Rubrivirga marina: one gene and its partner. The protein of the gene in region 1 interacts with the protein of each later gene in a pairwise test. Links are inferred from orthologs where the notes say so. Each region holds a gene or a part of one and is shown on either strand. Other genes may lie near its edges.

What was found.
Region 2: the proteins of BSZ37_RS03015 (region 1) and mtgA interact in binary tests that used the Escherichia coli proteins (3 or more experiments, as listed by UniProt). The link is inferred for Rubrivirga marina from one-to-one orthologs.

Annotation. Positions count from the first base shown.
Region 1 is NZ_MQWD01000001.1:764,613-768,504, forward strand. What follows is about bases 3-2,906. They hold BSZ37_RS03015 (penicillin-binding transpeptidase domain-containing protein), read left to right. Parts: upstream 3-388; coding sequence 389-2,425; downstream 2,426-2,906. Other genes in these bases: BSZ37_RS03010 (hypothetical protein), read left to right, coding at 3-292; BSZ37_RS03020 (UDP-N-acetylmuramoyl-L-alanyl-D-glutamate--2,6-diaminopimelate ligase), read left to right, coding at 2,422-2,906. Also shown: more of BSZ37_RS03010, read left to right, coding at 1-2; more of BSZ37_RS03020, read left to right, coding at 2,907-3,892. UniProt on the Escherichia coli protein: Essential cell division protein that catalyzes cross-linking of the peptidoglycan cell wall at the division septum. Required for localization of FtsN.
Region 2 is NZ_MQWD01000001.1:4,179,341-4,187,918, forward strand. The notes cover bases 4,118-7,073. They hold mtgA (monofunctional biosynthetic peptidoglycan transglycosylase), read left to right. Parts: upstream 4,118-5,222; coding sequence 5,223-5,924; downstream 5,925-7,073. Other genes in these bases: BSZ37_RS22575 (NlpC/P60 family protein), read left to right, coding at 4,157-4,609; greA (transcription elongation factor GreA), read left to right, coding at 4,748-5,221; BSZ37_RS17875 (threonine aldolase family protein), read left to right, coding at 6,041-7,066. Outside these bases: BSZ37_RS17845 (cation:proton antiporter domain-containing protein), read right to left, coding at 1-2,503; BSZ37_RS17850 (BrxA/BrxB family bacilliredoxin), read right to left, coding at 2,853-3,368; BSZ37_RS22210 (YtxH domain-containing protein), read right to left, coding at 3,423-3,725; BSZ37_RS17880 (hypothetical protein), read left to right, coding at 7,181-7,744; BSZ37_RS17885 (patatin-like phospholipase family protein), read right to left, coding at 7,814-8,578. UniProt on the Escherichia coli protein: Peptidoglycan polymerase that catalyzes glycan chain elongation from lipid-linked precursors. May play a role in peptidoglycan assembly during cell division in collaboration with other cell division proteins.

The DNA of each region.
Region 1 (3,892 bases):
GATCCGCCGGGCACGGCCGCTCGACGCCGTCCCCAGCCTCCGCTTCGGGCTGACGACGCTGGCGGTCTGCCTCGTGCTCACCCTTTTCCTCGGCCACGCCTACGCCACGCGCGCCACGCTCGACGCGCTCCAGGAGGCCCGCCGCGACAACGAGCGGCTCCGCCTGACGCACCAGCGCCTCCAAGGCGACGTCGACCGGATGATGGGCCCCCGCGCCGTCATGTCCGAGGCGGCCGCCCTCGGCCTCGAAGAAGGCATCGCCTACGGCCCCACGATCCGCCTCGACGACTAGCCGACTCGGCGCCCCGTAAGGCGCCTCCTCACGTAGCCCCTGCCTCCCATCGCCGCTCGCGACTCCATCCTCACCCGCCTCTACGGCGTCTTCGTGGTGCTCCTGGCGCTGCCGGTCCTCGTGGCCGCGCAGCTCGTCCGGATCCACCTCGCGGACGGCGACGAGCTGCGCGCGCAGGGCGAGCGGCAGTCGGAGAGCGTGATCGAGCTCGCGGCGCAGCGGGGCGCGATCCTCGACCGCCGCGGCCGGGCGCTCGTCGTCAACACGGCGCGGTTCGAAGTGGCGGCCGACCCGACGGTCGCCGGCTTCGAGGAGCGGGCCGACGAGCTCTACGCCCTCCTCGGCGAGCTCACGGGCCGGGGCACGAGCCACTTCCGCCAGCGCGTCGCCAACCGGTCCAGCCGCCAGTACGTCGTCCTCGTGCGTGACCTCGACGAGGCGTCGAAGGAGGCCCTCGACGCGGGCGGCTTCCGCGGGCTCATCGTCCAGGGCTCGTACCAGCGGCGCTACAACTACGGCGCGCGAGCGGCCCACGTGCTCGGCCACGTCACGCGCGACCTCCGCGGGGTGGCCGGCCTCGAGATGACGCTCGACGAGGCGCTCCAGGGCGCGCCCGGCCGGCAGGCCGTCCAGCGCGACCGCCGCGGCCACGTTCGCGCCGTCGTCGGCGGGACGCGCGTGGAGCCGCGCCAGGGCGACAACGTGGTCCTGACCATCGACCTCGTGCGGCAGGCGATCCTCGAGGAGGAGCTCGCCCGCGGCGTCGAGGCGGCCGGGGCCGCCTGGGGCACGGCCGTCGCCCTCGACCCCAAGACGGGCGCGATCCTCGCGATGGCGAACGTCCCGACGTACGACCCGAACCGCGCCGGGGCCTACTCCGACGCCGCCCGCCGCAACCACGCCGTCGTCGACCGGATCGAGCCGGGCTCGACGTTCAAGCTGGTCACGGCCATCGCCGCCGTCGAGAGCGGGGCCGTCGCGCCGGAGGACGTGTTCGACACCGGCGCCGGCTGGCACGTCTTCCACGGGCGGACGGTCCAGGACGCCCACGCCTACGGCCGGATCACGTTCGCCCAGGCCATCGCCAAGTCGTCGAACATCGCGATGGCGCTGGCGGCCCAGCGGATCGGGCCGGGCCCGCTGTACGAGGCCGCCCGCGACCTCGGCTTCGGCCAGCCCACGTTCGTCGACCTCCCCGGCGAGGTGGCCGGCTCCCTCCGCAAGCCGGAGGACTGGAGCGGGGCCACGCTGACGTCGATGAGCCGCGGCTACGGCGTCGAGGTGACGCCGCTCCAGCTGGCCGTCGCCTACAGCGCGTTCGCCAACGGCGGCCTCCTCGTTCGCCCCTTTATCGTGGCCGAGCGGCGCGACCCGGCGACCGGGCGCGTCGTGTGGCAGGCGCCGCAGGACTCGGTCCGCCGCGCGTTCCGCGCCGAGACGGCCGAGCGGCTGATGCCCCACTTCGAGGCCGTCGTCAGCGAGGACGGCACGGCGGAGCGGGCGGCCGTCGAGGGCCTCCGGATCGCCGGCAAGACGGGCACGGCACAGCGCGCCGTCGGCGGCGGCTACTCGCGGACGTACCGGGCCTCGTTCGTCGGGATGTTCCCGGTCGAGGACCCCGAGGTCGTGCTCGCCATCGTCCTCGACCGACCGACGAACGGCTACGGGGGTGGGACCGTCGCCGCGCCCATCTTCGGCGCTACGGCACGCCGCTGGATCGGCACGTTTCCGACGATCGCCGAGCGCGTGGCGCCGTCCGGGATGATCGCCGCGCGGACCGGCGCGCTCGTCCCCGACATCGACGGGCTCCCGGCCACGCTCGCCGCCCAGCGCGCCCGCGCCGAGGGCCTCCGCGTGCGCTACGACGAGGACCTCCCGTGGCGGACCGTCTCCGCGCGCGTCGAGACCGACTCGCTCGACCTCCGCGACCCACTCCGCCTCGACGCCTCCGACGAGGTGGCCGAGGGCCGGATGCCCGACCTCCGCGGTCGGAGCGTCCGCGAGGCCGTCGCGTGGCTCCGCTCGCTCGGCGTCGACGCCCGCGTCCGCGGGCACGGCGTCGTCCGCCGCCAGTCCGTCGCCCCGGCGCGCCCGCTGCCCGCGACGGTCGCGCTCACCGCCTCGAGACGATGAGCGCGCTCCACGACCAGGCCCCCGCGGTCCACAACGCGCCCGTCGCGCTCGCCGAGTTGGCGACGCGGCTGCGCGAGCGCGGCCTCCTCGCCGGCGACGTCGCCGGCCCGACGGACGCGCTCATCCAGGACGTCACGATTGACAGCCGCCGCGCGGCCCCCGGGGTTGTGTTCGCGGCCATCTCCGCCGATACCCACACGGGCCGTGACGGCCACGACTTCGTCGACGACGCGCTCGCGCGCGGCGCCTCGGCGGTCCTCGTCTCCGACGAGTGGCTGCAGGGACGCCCCGAGGCGGCGTCGGCCCCGGTACCCTTGGGGAAGGGTGAGCGTCTCCCCGGCGCGGCTCTCGTTCCGGCAACGGATTCGAGAGCCGCGCTGGCGGAGATCGCGGCGGACGTCTACGGGCGGCCCGGCGACGCGCTCGCCCTCCTCGGCGTGACCGGCACGAACGGCAAGACCACGACGGTCTTCCTGCTTCACCATCTGTTGACCTCGCTCGGTCAGACCGCCGGCCTCGTCGGGACCGTCGAGAACCGGATCGGCGCCGAGCGCTACGCAACGCAGTTCACGACGCCCGAGGCGCCGGCCCTCCAGCGCCTGTTGCGGGCGATGGTCGAGGCCGGCTGCTCCCATGCCGCGATGGAGGTTTCGAGCCACGGGCTCGCCCTCGACCGCGTCCGCACGCTGCCCTTCCGCGTCGCCGTCTTTACGAACCTTACGCAGGACCACCTCGACTACCACCGGACGTTCGCCGAGTACGAGGCGGCCAAGAAGCGCCTATTCGACGGCCTCGGCGCCGACGCCGTCGCCGTCGTCAACGGCGACGACCCGGCGCACACGCGGATGACGGCCGGCACCGCCGCACGCGTCGTGACCTACGGCACGTCGGCGGGCGTCGACGTCCGCGTCGAGGTGATCGAGAACGCCGTCGACGGCCTCACGCTCCGCCTCGGCGGCGTCGAGCGGCGGTTCCGGATGGCGGGCCGGTTCAACGCCCTGAACCTCGCCGCAGCGTACGCGACCGGCGTCGCGCTCGGTTTTGCCGAGTCCGCCTGCCTCGACGCGCTCGCCGAGGCGCCCGGCGTGCCCGGCCGGTTCGAGACGGTCCGCGCCGGCGGCGTCCTCGGCGTGGTCGACTACGCGCACACGCCGGACGCGCTCGACAACGTCCTCCAGACCGCTCGCGAGATCGTGCCCGAGGGCCGCCGGCTCTGGGCCGTGTTCGGCTGCGGCGGCGACCGCGACGCCGGGAAGCGCCCGCTCATGGCCCGGGTCGCCGAACGGATCGCCGACCGCGTCGTGATCACCTCCGACAACCCGCGGACGGAAGCCCCCGACGCCATCCTCGACGATGTCGAGGCCGGGCTGGAGCGTCCCGACGCCGCCCTCCGCATCACCGACCGCGCGGCGGCCATCGCCGCGGCGGCCGAGCGGGCCGAGCCGGGCGACGTGGTCGTCGTCGCGG
Region 2 (8,578 bases), 3.4 Mb from region 1 along the record:
CGTCCTCCGGATCCGCGTCGGGCCCGTGGAGCGCAGCGAGGAGTGCGGCCCGCGCCTCCCCCGGCGTCTCGGCCTCGCGGACGGCGTCGACGGTCGCGTCGTCGCGGAGCATCCGCGCCACAAGGGAGAGCCAGCCGAGGTAGCGCCGCGACGGCACGCGGTCCGGCACGACGAGCGCCAGCACCACGTGGACCGGCCCCGAGGCGCCCGGCATCGTCACGCCGTCGCGGCTCACGCCGACGCCCAGGACCGGCTCGTCCACCACCGGCGAGCGGAGGTGGGACAGGACGACGCCGGGACGGATCTCGGGCCGGGCGTCGGGGGGCACGTCGGCGAGCCGTTCCGCGACCTCGGCCGGGAGCGCGTCTCCGAGCGCCTGTCGGAAGAGGCCGGCCGGCTCGTCCGCGTGGAGACCGAGGCGGACGGAGTCGGGGCGGAGCCGGTCGAGGAAGGCCCGGTCGCCGCTCGTGAGGCCCGACGGGAGGATGGCCGAGACGGGCACCTGGCCGGGGAACACGACGAACAGCGAGAGGTCCGGGTGCCGCCGGGCGAGCACGCGGGGGAGCCGGTCGAGCGAGGCGCGCCACGCGATGGCGCCCTGCCGAGCCGAGATCAGCGCGAGCGCGTCGGTCGGGCGCAGCGAGGCGTCGAGCGTGGTGGGGAGGTCGCCCCACCGGTCGAGGGGTCGGACCTCGGGGGCCGGCCCGCCGCGCCGCGCGCGGGCGAACGCCTCCCGGACGGCCTCGGCGTACGGCGCCGGCGTGAGCGCGACGACCTCGGCGCCGGCGCGTGCCGCCAGTCCGAGGAGGGTCGCCGCCGCGGCCCGAAACCCGGGCTCGAGTTCGGCCAGGGGCGGCACGGCCACGAGCAGGCGCCGGATCGTCGCCGGCGGGCGCGTCTCGCGGGCGATGAGCACGGCCGTCGGCGTCTCGCGGAGGACGCGGTCGGGGACGCTGCCGAACAGGACGCGGGCCGCCGTCGCGCTCCCGTCCCAGCCCATGACCAGGAGCGACGCCCGCGTCTCGGCCGCGGCCCGGGCGAGGGCGCGCGCCACGTTCGACTCGACGCGGACGAGCGGGAGCACCGGCACCTCGGCCCCGGCGGCGTGGACGACGGCGGCCGACAGCGTCCGCTCCCCCATCGCCACGGCCGCCGACTGGTCCGGCCCGCCCTGCACGACGGTCACGGCCGCCAGCGGCGCCGCCGCGTCCGGCCCGCGGGCCAGCATCGCGAGGTCGACGAGCGCCTCGGCCGTCGCCGGGTTCGCCAGCGACACGAGCACGCGGTCGCGGGCGTCGCGGGCGTCCGGGACCCGCTCGGATGCCGCCTGCGCCAGCCGCCGCCCCGCCCGCTCGACGACGACCGGCCCGACCACGCACGTCACGAACACCATCGCGATCGTCCCGTTCAGCACGGCACCGTCGAACAGCCCGACCTCGACCCCGACAAGCACGGCCGCGAGCGTCGCCGCCGCCTGCGGGACCGTCAGACCGAACGCGAGGCGGACCTCGTCGGCCGAGAACCCGAACACGGGGCGCAGGAGGAGCGCCGCCGTGCCCTTCGTCACGAGCAGCGTCCCGGTCATCGCGAGGGCGACGGTCCACGCCCGGGCCGCGCCCGCCTCGGCGAACGCGCCGAGGTCGACGAGCATCCCCGTCGAGAGGAGGAAGAACGGGACGAAGAGCGCCGTCCCGAAAAAGCCGATCCGGTTCATGAGGGGCCCGCCCTCGGGCACGAGCCGGTTCAGCCCGAGCCCCGCCAGGAACGCCCCGATGATCGGCTCGACGCCGAGCGCCTCGACGCCGAGCGCGCACACGAACACGGCGGCGAGGACGAACACGAACTCGATCGTCGCGTCCTGCGCCGCGGTCCGGAAGAACCACGCGCCGAGCCGCGGGAGCCCCCACAGCACGATGCCGCCCACCACGAGCAGCGCCCCGGCCACGCGCACGAACACGAGCGCATCGAAGCCCCCGCCCTCCCGCGCCCCCGTCGCCACGACGGCGAGCACGAGGAGCGCGAGCGTGTCGGTCAGGATGGTCGCGCCGACGGCCGTCGTCGTGGCCCGCTCCTTCTGGAGCCCGAGGCGGGCCGCCGCGGGGTAGGCCAACAGCGTGTGGCTGGCGAAGACGCTCCCGAGAAGGACGGCGGCCGGCCACCCCATGCCCAGCACGAGCCGGCCGACGAGCGCTCCCACGATCTGGGGCAGCACGAACGTCGCCGCGCCGAACCCGAGGCTCCGCGCCTTCCCCTCCTCCAGCTCGTGGAGGTCGATCTCCAGGCCCGCCAAGAACATGATGTACAGGAGCCCGATGGTCCCGAGGAGGACCATCGTCGGGTCACGGTCGAGCACGCCGAGCGCGTGCGGCCCCAGCGCGACGCCGGCCGCCAGCAGCACGACGGCCGACGGCACGCCGCGCCGGGCGACGAGCGGCGCCGCCAGCAGGATGAGCAGCACGACCGTAAAGACGGCGACCGGCTCGGTAAGGGGGAGGTCGTGCATGCGAGCGGGGCGCCGGGAGACCACGCCCCCGCGGGCGCGCCCCGAACGACGACGCGGCCCGCCGGATCCCTCCGCCTCGGGGCGGTGCCGCGGGCACGCACGTCCCTCCCTGTCATCCCGAGGAGCGAGCGACGAGAGACCTGGCGTCCGCCTCCCCGGCGCGTCAAGGACCTAGGCGGCGGACGATCAGCGATCCCCCGCGTCGCCCAGGATGGCATGGTGAGGGGCCGAGGTCGAGGATTGAGAAACGCGACCTCCCCACCCCGCACGCGACCGAGGCGGACGTCCTCGAAAAAAAAGCCCCTCGGCCGGGCGGGCCGAGGGGCATCGAAGCGGGTTGCCGGATCCGCTACATGATCGAGCGGAACGTGGCCGGCAGGCCCGGCGATTGAGGCGTGGCGGCCTCGGGGCGGAGCGGCTCGTCGGGCGCATCCTGGGCGTCGGCGCCACAGAACGTCTCGAACGCCGTCTTGAGATCGGCGGCGATGGCGCTCGCCGAGCGGCCCTCGATGTGGCGGCGCTCGATGGCGAAGACGGGGTCGCCGTCCTTCAACAAGAACATCGACGGGCTCGACGGCTGGATCCCCGCGAGGTACTCGCGGAGGCGGCTCGTGGCCTCGGTGTCCTGGCCGGCGAAGACGGTCACGGTCCGGTCGGGCTGGGTCTCGACGCCCTGCGCGAGAGCGATGGCCGGGCGGGCGTTCGCCGCGGCGCAGCCGCACACGGAGTTGACGATGGCGAGCGTCGTCCCGCTCTGGGCCTCGTCGATGAGGGCATCGACGTCGTCGGCGGTGCGGAGCTCGCGGACGCCGAGGCGGGTGAGTTCGTCGCGCATGGGGGCGACGAGCGGTTCGGGGTACGGCATGGGTGGGGGGAAGAAGTCGGGGGTTCGGGAGGGACGCGGGCGGCGGCCTTGAGCTTACGACCGGCCCGTGTGGAGGTCGTCCAGCACGTCGCGCGCGTCGACGACGTCCAAGTCGCCGGCGAGCGGGACGTGGCGCTCGGAGAGTTGGCGGACGCGGTCGCGGGCCGCGTCGGCGAGCGGCTCGGTGAGGCCCGCGGCGCGGGCACGCGTGGCATCGGCGGCCCCTCGGGCGGTCCCGGCGAGGCGCTGGCGGGTCGCGCCGCCCGCGTCGGGCGCCAGGAGGAGGCCGATGCCCAAGCCCGCCGCGAAGGCGAAGCCGGCGAGCAGGAGACGGTCGGCGAGGTCGATCGGGCGCATGACGGTGCGGGCCTTTAGGTTCGGGGCGTGGAGGGCGATACCGGTAAGGTCTCCGTTCACTTGGGCCTAACCCGGCATTGACAGGAGGTCCGCGTGGGGGTTTCCCTCCCTTCACGGATTCAGCGTAGTTTCCTACGACCCCACCACCCCCGTTCCTTCCGCTTATGCCCTGGTCTCTACGCCGCGCGGCGTCCCTCGCCGCCGCCGTCGCGCTGACGGGTCTCGCAACTCCCGTCACCGCTCAGACCGGCCCCGGCGCTCCGACCGTCTCCGCAGCGCCCTCGCAGGACGCCTCGGAAACGGCCGCGCCCCGACGCCGGCCCCTCCCGCGCACCGCTCGCACGACGAGCGCCCGAACGCGCCCCACACCCCGTACCGCCCGCCGGGACACCATCCAGGTTCCGGTCGCCCCGGTCTCCTCGCGCCCCGAGATGCGTGAGATGGGCGCCGAGTCGGCCGTCCTCCGCGTCGCCCGCCGCGACGCGTTCCTCCGAGACGCCGCCCCGAACTGGCTCGGCATCCCCTACCGCTGGGGCGGCTCGACCCGCCGCGGCATCGACTGCTCGGCGTTCGTCCAGCAGTACGTCCGGGAGACGCTCGGCATCGAGCTCCCGCGGACGACGGCCAGCCAGCGCTACGAGGGCGTGCCGATCGAGGAGGACCAGCTCCAGGCCGGCGACCTCGTGTTCTTCCGCCGCCGCGGCGTCCGTCACGTCGGCGTGTACCTCTCCGAGGGCGACTTTATCCACGCCTCCTCGAGCCGTGGCGTGACGATCTCGAATCTGGCCTCCGATTACTGGACGCGGTACTACTGGATGTCGCGCCGGATCGTGACTGAGCCGTCCGGCCGGATGCCGACGCCCCGCTCCGGCGCCCGCGGCTAGGCCTCCCCGCCACCGCCGCCTTGCGCGTTCGGGCGGCGGCGGCGTTATCTTGTGCGTGTTCCCCGCATCCCGGCGCCCGCGTCGGGATGCGGTTTTTTTCCCGGTCTCTGCCGGCCCTGTCCGGACCTCATTCCTGCCATGAGCTCCACCGTCTACCTCACCGCCGAAGGGCTCCAGAAGCTCAAGGACGACCTCCATCACGCCAAGACCGTCGAGCGTCCGAAGATCTCTCAGGACATCGCCGAGGCCCGCGCCCAGGGCGACCTCTCGGAGAACGCGGAGTACGACGCGGCCAAGGAAGCGCAGGGCCTCCTCGAGGCGCGCATCGCCAAGCTGGAGACCACGGTCGCGAACGCCCGCGTCGTCAACGAGGACGAGGTCGACGCGTCGAAGGCGCGGATCCTCTCGAACGTCCGCGTGATGAACAAGAAGGCCAACAAGGAGGCGACGTACACGCTCGTCGCGGCCCAGGAGGCCGACCTCAAGCAGAACCGGATCTCGGTCGAGAGCCCGATCGGGAAGGCCCTCCTCGGGCAGGAGGTCGGCGACGTCGTGTCGGTGAAGGTGCCGGCCGGGACGGTCCAGTTCGAGATCCTCGACATCACGCGGTAAGGTGGCGCGCACCAAGAGCGGCCGGCGCGGACCGCTCGGGTGGCTCTGGGCGGTCGTCCGATGGACGGCGGCCGTCGTCGTCGGGTACGTCCTGGCGTGCGCGCTCCTCCTGCTCGCGTACCGCTGGATCGAGCCGCCGGCCACAACCGTCCAGCTCCAGCGGATCGTCGAGGCCGCGATCGCCGGCGAGCCGTTCGACCTCCAGTACCGGCCGGTGCCCGAGGCGGGCCAGGACGTGGACGTCCGCCACGCCGTCGTCGCGAGTGAGGACGCCCGGTTCTACACGCACGGCGGGTTCGACACCGAGGAGCTCCGCCGCGCCCGCGAGGACGCCATCCGCACCGGCCGCCCCATGCGCGGGGCGTCGACGATTACGCAGCAGCTCGTCAAGAACCTCTTCCTCACGACGCACCGCTCGGTGGTCCGCAAGGGGATGGAGATCCCGTTGACGTTCCTGGCCGAGTGGATCCTCCCGAAGGACCGGATCCTCACGCTCTACCTCGACGTGGCCGAGTGGGGCCCCGGCGTGTTCGGCATCGAGGCCGCCGCGGCGTACCACTACGGCACGTCGGCAGCGTCGCTGACGCGCGAGCAGTCGGCCCGGCTGGCGGCGTGCCTCCCCGCCCCGCTCGAACGCCGTCCGCAGGACATGGGCCGGACGTCGGCGCGCATCCTCACCCGCATGCGCCAGATGGGATGGTAGGTGAACTGGGAGATGTGCGATCGGGTGATTGCAGATCGGTCTCGACCGCGACGCATCGCCCTCCCCCCCGCCTGCGCACGACCCACGCGACCCCACCTCCGATCCTCAATCCTCCGATGGTCGACCTCCGTTCCGACACCGTGACCCGCCCCACCTCGGCGATGCGCAGGGCGATGGCCGAGGCCGAGGTGGGCGACGACGTGTTCGGGGAGGACCCGACGGTAAAGCGGCTCGAAGCACGCGTCGCGGAGATGCTCGGGAAAGAGGCCGCCCTCTTCGTGCCGTCGGGCGTGATGGGCAACCAGATCGCGATCCGCGTCCACACGCGGCCGGCGGACGAGGTCGTGGTCGCCGAGCGGAGCCACATCTATCACTACGAAGGCGCGGCGCCGGCGGCGCTGTGGGGCGTCCAGCTCCGTCCCGTCGGGGACCTCTCGGGCGTGCTGACCGTGCCCGACGTCGAGGCCGTCGTGCAGGGCGCGCACGACTGGGAGGCGCGGACGCGGCTCGTGTGCCTTGAGAACACGATCAACAAAGCCGGCGGAGTGGCCGTGCCACTCGACGCGATCACGCCCGTCGCGGAGGCGGCGCGAGCCCATGGGCTGGCCCTCCACCTCGACGGCGCCCGCCTGTGGAACGCGGCCGTCGCGCTCTGCGAGACGCCCGCAGCGCTGTCGGCGCCGTTCGACACCGTCAACGTGTGCCTGTCGAAGGGGCTCGGCGCGCCCGTCGGATCGGTGCTGGCCGGGCCGGCCGACCTCGTCCGCGAGGCGAGGCGCGTGCGGAAGCTCCTCGGCGGCGGGATGCGTCAGGTCGGCGTGCTCGCCGCCGCCGCCCTCGTCGCCCTCGACGACTTCGAGCGCGACGACCACGCGCTCGTCCGCGCCGACCACGCCCGGGCCCGGCGCCTCGCCGACGTGATCGAAGACGTAGGGCTCGCGCTCGTCCAACCGCCCGACACGAACATCGTCCTGTTCGAGACGCCCGAGCCCGCGTCCGAGGCCGTCGCGGGGCTGGAGGCGGCCGGCGTCCGGACGGTCGCGTTCGGCCCCCACGCCGTCCGCGCGATCCTCCACCGCGATGTCGACGCCGCCGCCGTCGAGCAGGCCGCTGGCGCGATCCGCCAGCGCTACCCCCGGTAAAACAGACCGTTGCCTGGGGGCCCGACTCACCTAACCCCAGGGAGAATCCCGACTTGGCCCGCGTCTGGAACCGCTTACTTCATCGAGGCTACACAGTGCCCTCCCCCGCACGCGATGTCTACGTGGTCTCAGGTGTTCGACGATGACCGGGTCCTCGAAGAGGCCCGGGGCAAGGCGCGTCGGTGCGTCGTCGTGTTCGCGCTCGTCGCCGGCGCCCTCGTCTCGGCCGCTCCCCTCGCGGCGCTGTGGGAGATCACCGACGCCGCGTCGGTCGCCATCTTCTGCGGCACGCTCCTCGCGCTGTGCGCGGCCGTCGCGATGGTGACGCTGGCCCGGGAGTACCGCCGCCTCTGGCGCATCGAGCTGTCCGTCCGCCGGTTCGTCGGACACGACGCGGCCGGGCGCCGACGCGTGGTCGCGTGGGCCAAGGTCGTCCGCCTCGACGTCCTCGACGATGGCCTCGTCGTGACCGGTCGGGACGAGGCCGGTCACGGCACTCAGCTCACGGTCTCGGCACGGATGCCGAACTACACGGCGCTCGCCCACCGCGCCGTCGAGTACGCCGAGGCGCACGGCCGCATGATCTGCATCGACGGCACGCCCGTCTCCGACCTCGACCTCGTCGCGCTCTTCCCGACGCTCTGCGAGACCATCAAGCGCGCGCCGTCCCGCCTCTGAGCGCACGGGAGGGACGAGGCGCACGGCGCCGCCCGCCTCGACGCCGTCGCCGAGGCGGACCGACGGGCCTCACGCCTCCAGGAACGCCGCGATCTCGTCGGCCTGGCGCTCGGCGTCGGCCTCGCCGATCTGGAGGAGGGCCTCGACGTAGGCCGGGTCGAACCCGAGCATCGAGAGCCAGTCGGGGCTCCGGCCGTCGCCCGACGACAGGCCGCCCATCACGAGGCGCATCGACGGCGGCAACCGGGGCTCGTAGCCGACCGCCAGCGTGGCCAGGTCGACCGACGGCCGGAGCACGAGGAGTTCGACCGGCCGGAACCCGTTCCACTCGCCGCGCGGCGTCGAGGCCACGAGCGCGTTGATCCGGCGGAGCGTCTGGGCGTCGCGGTCGAGGACGTCGAGGAAGACCGCGTTCATGAGGATGCCTAGGACGCGCGTCGGCGGTGGGTACGCGTCGACCTTGGGGGCGTCCGCCTCGGCACGGCTCGGGCCGTAGCGCGTGTTGACGACGAGGATCTTGTCGGCGCCGAGGTGGAGGGCCGGCGAGAGCGGGGCCGTCAGCCGGATGCCGCCGTCGCCGTACCAACCGTGGCCCAGCGCCTCGTTCTCGATGGCGACGGCCGGGAAGAAAAACGGGAGCGCCGCGCTCGCGAGCACGTGCTCGGGCTGGAGCTTCGTGCGGACGGCCCGGCGCATCGGTCGGTCCCACGGCTCGATCCCCTCGCCCTGGACCCACGTGACCGACTGGCCCGAGGTGTACGACGTCGTCGTGATGGCGAACGCGCCGAGGTGGCCCTCGCGGACGGCGCGGTCGACGCCCTCCATCGGCTCGCC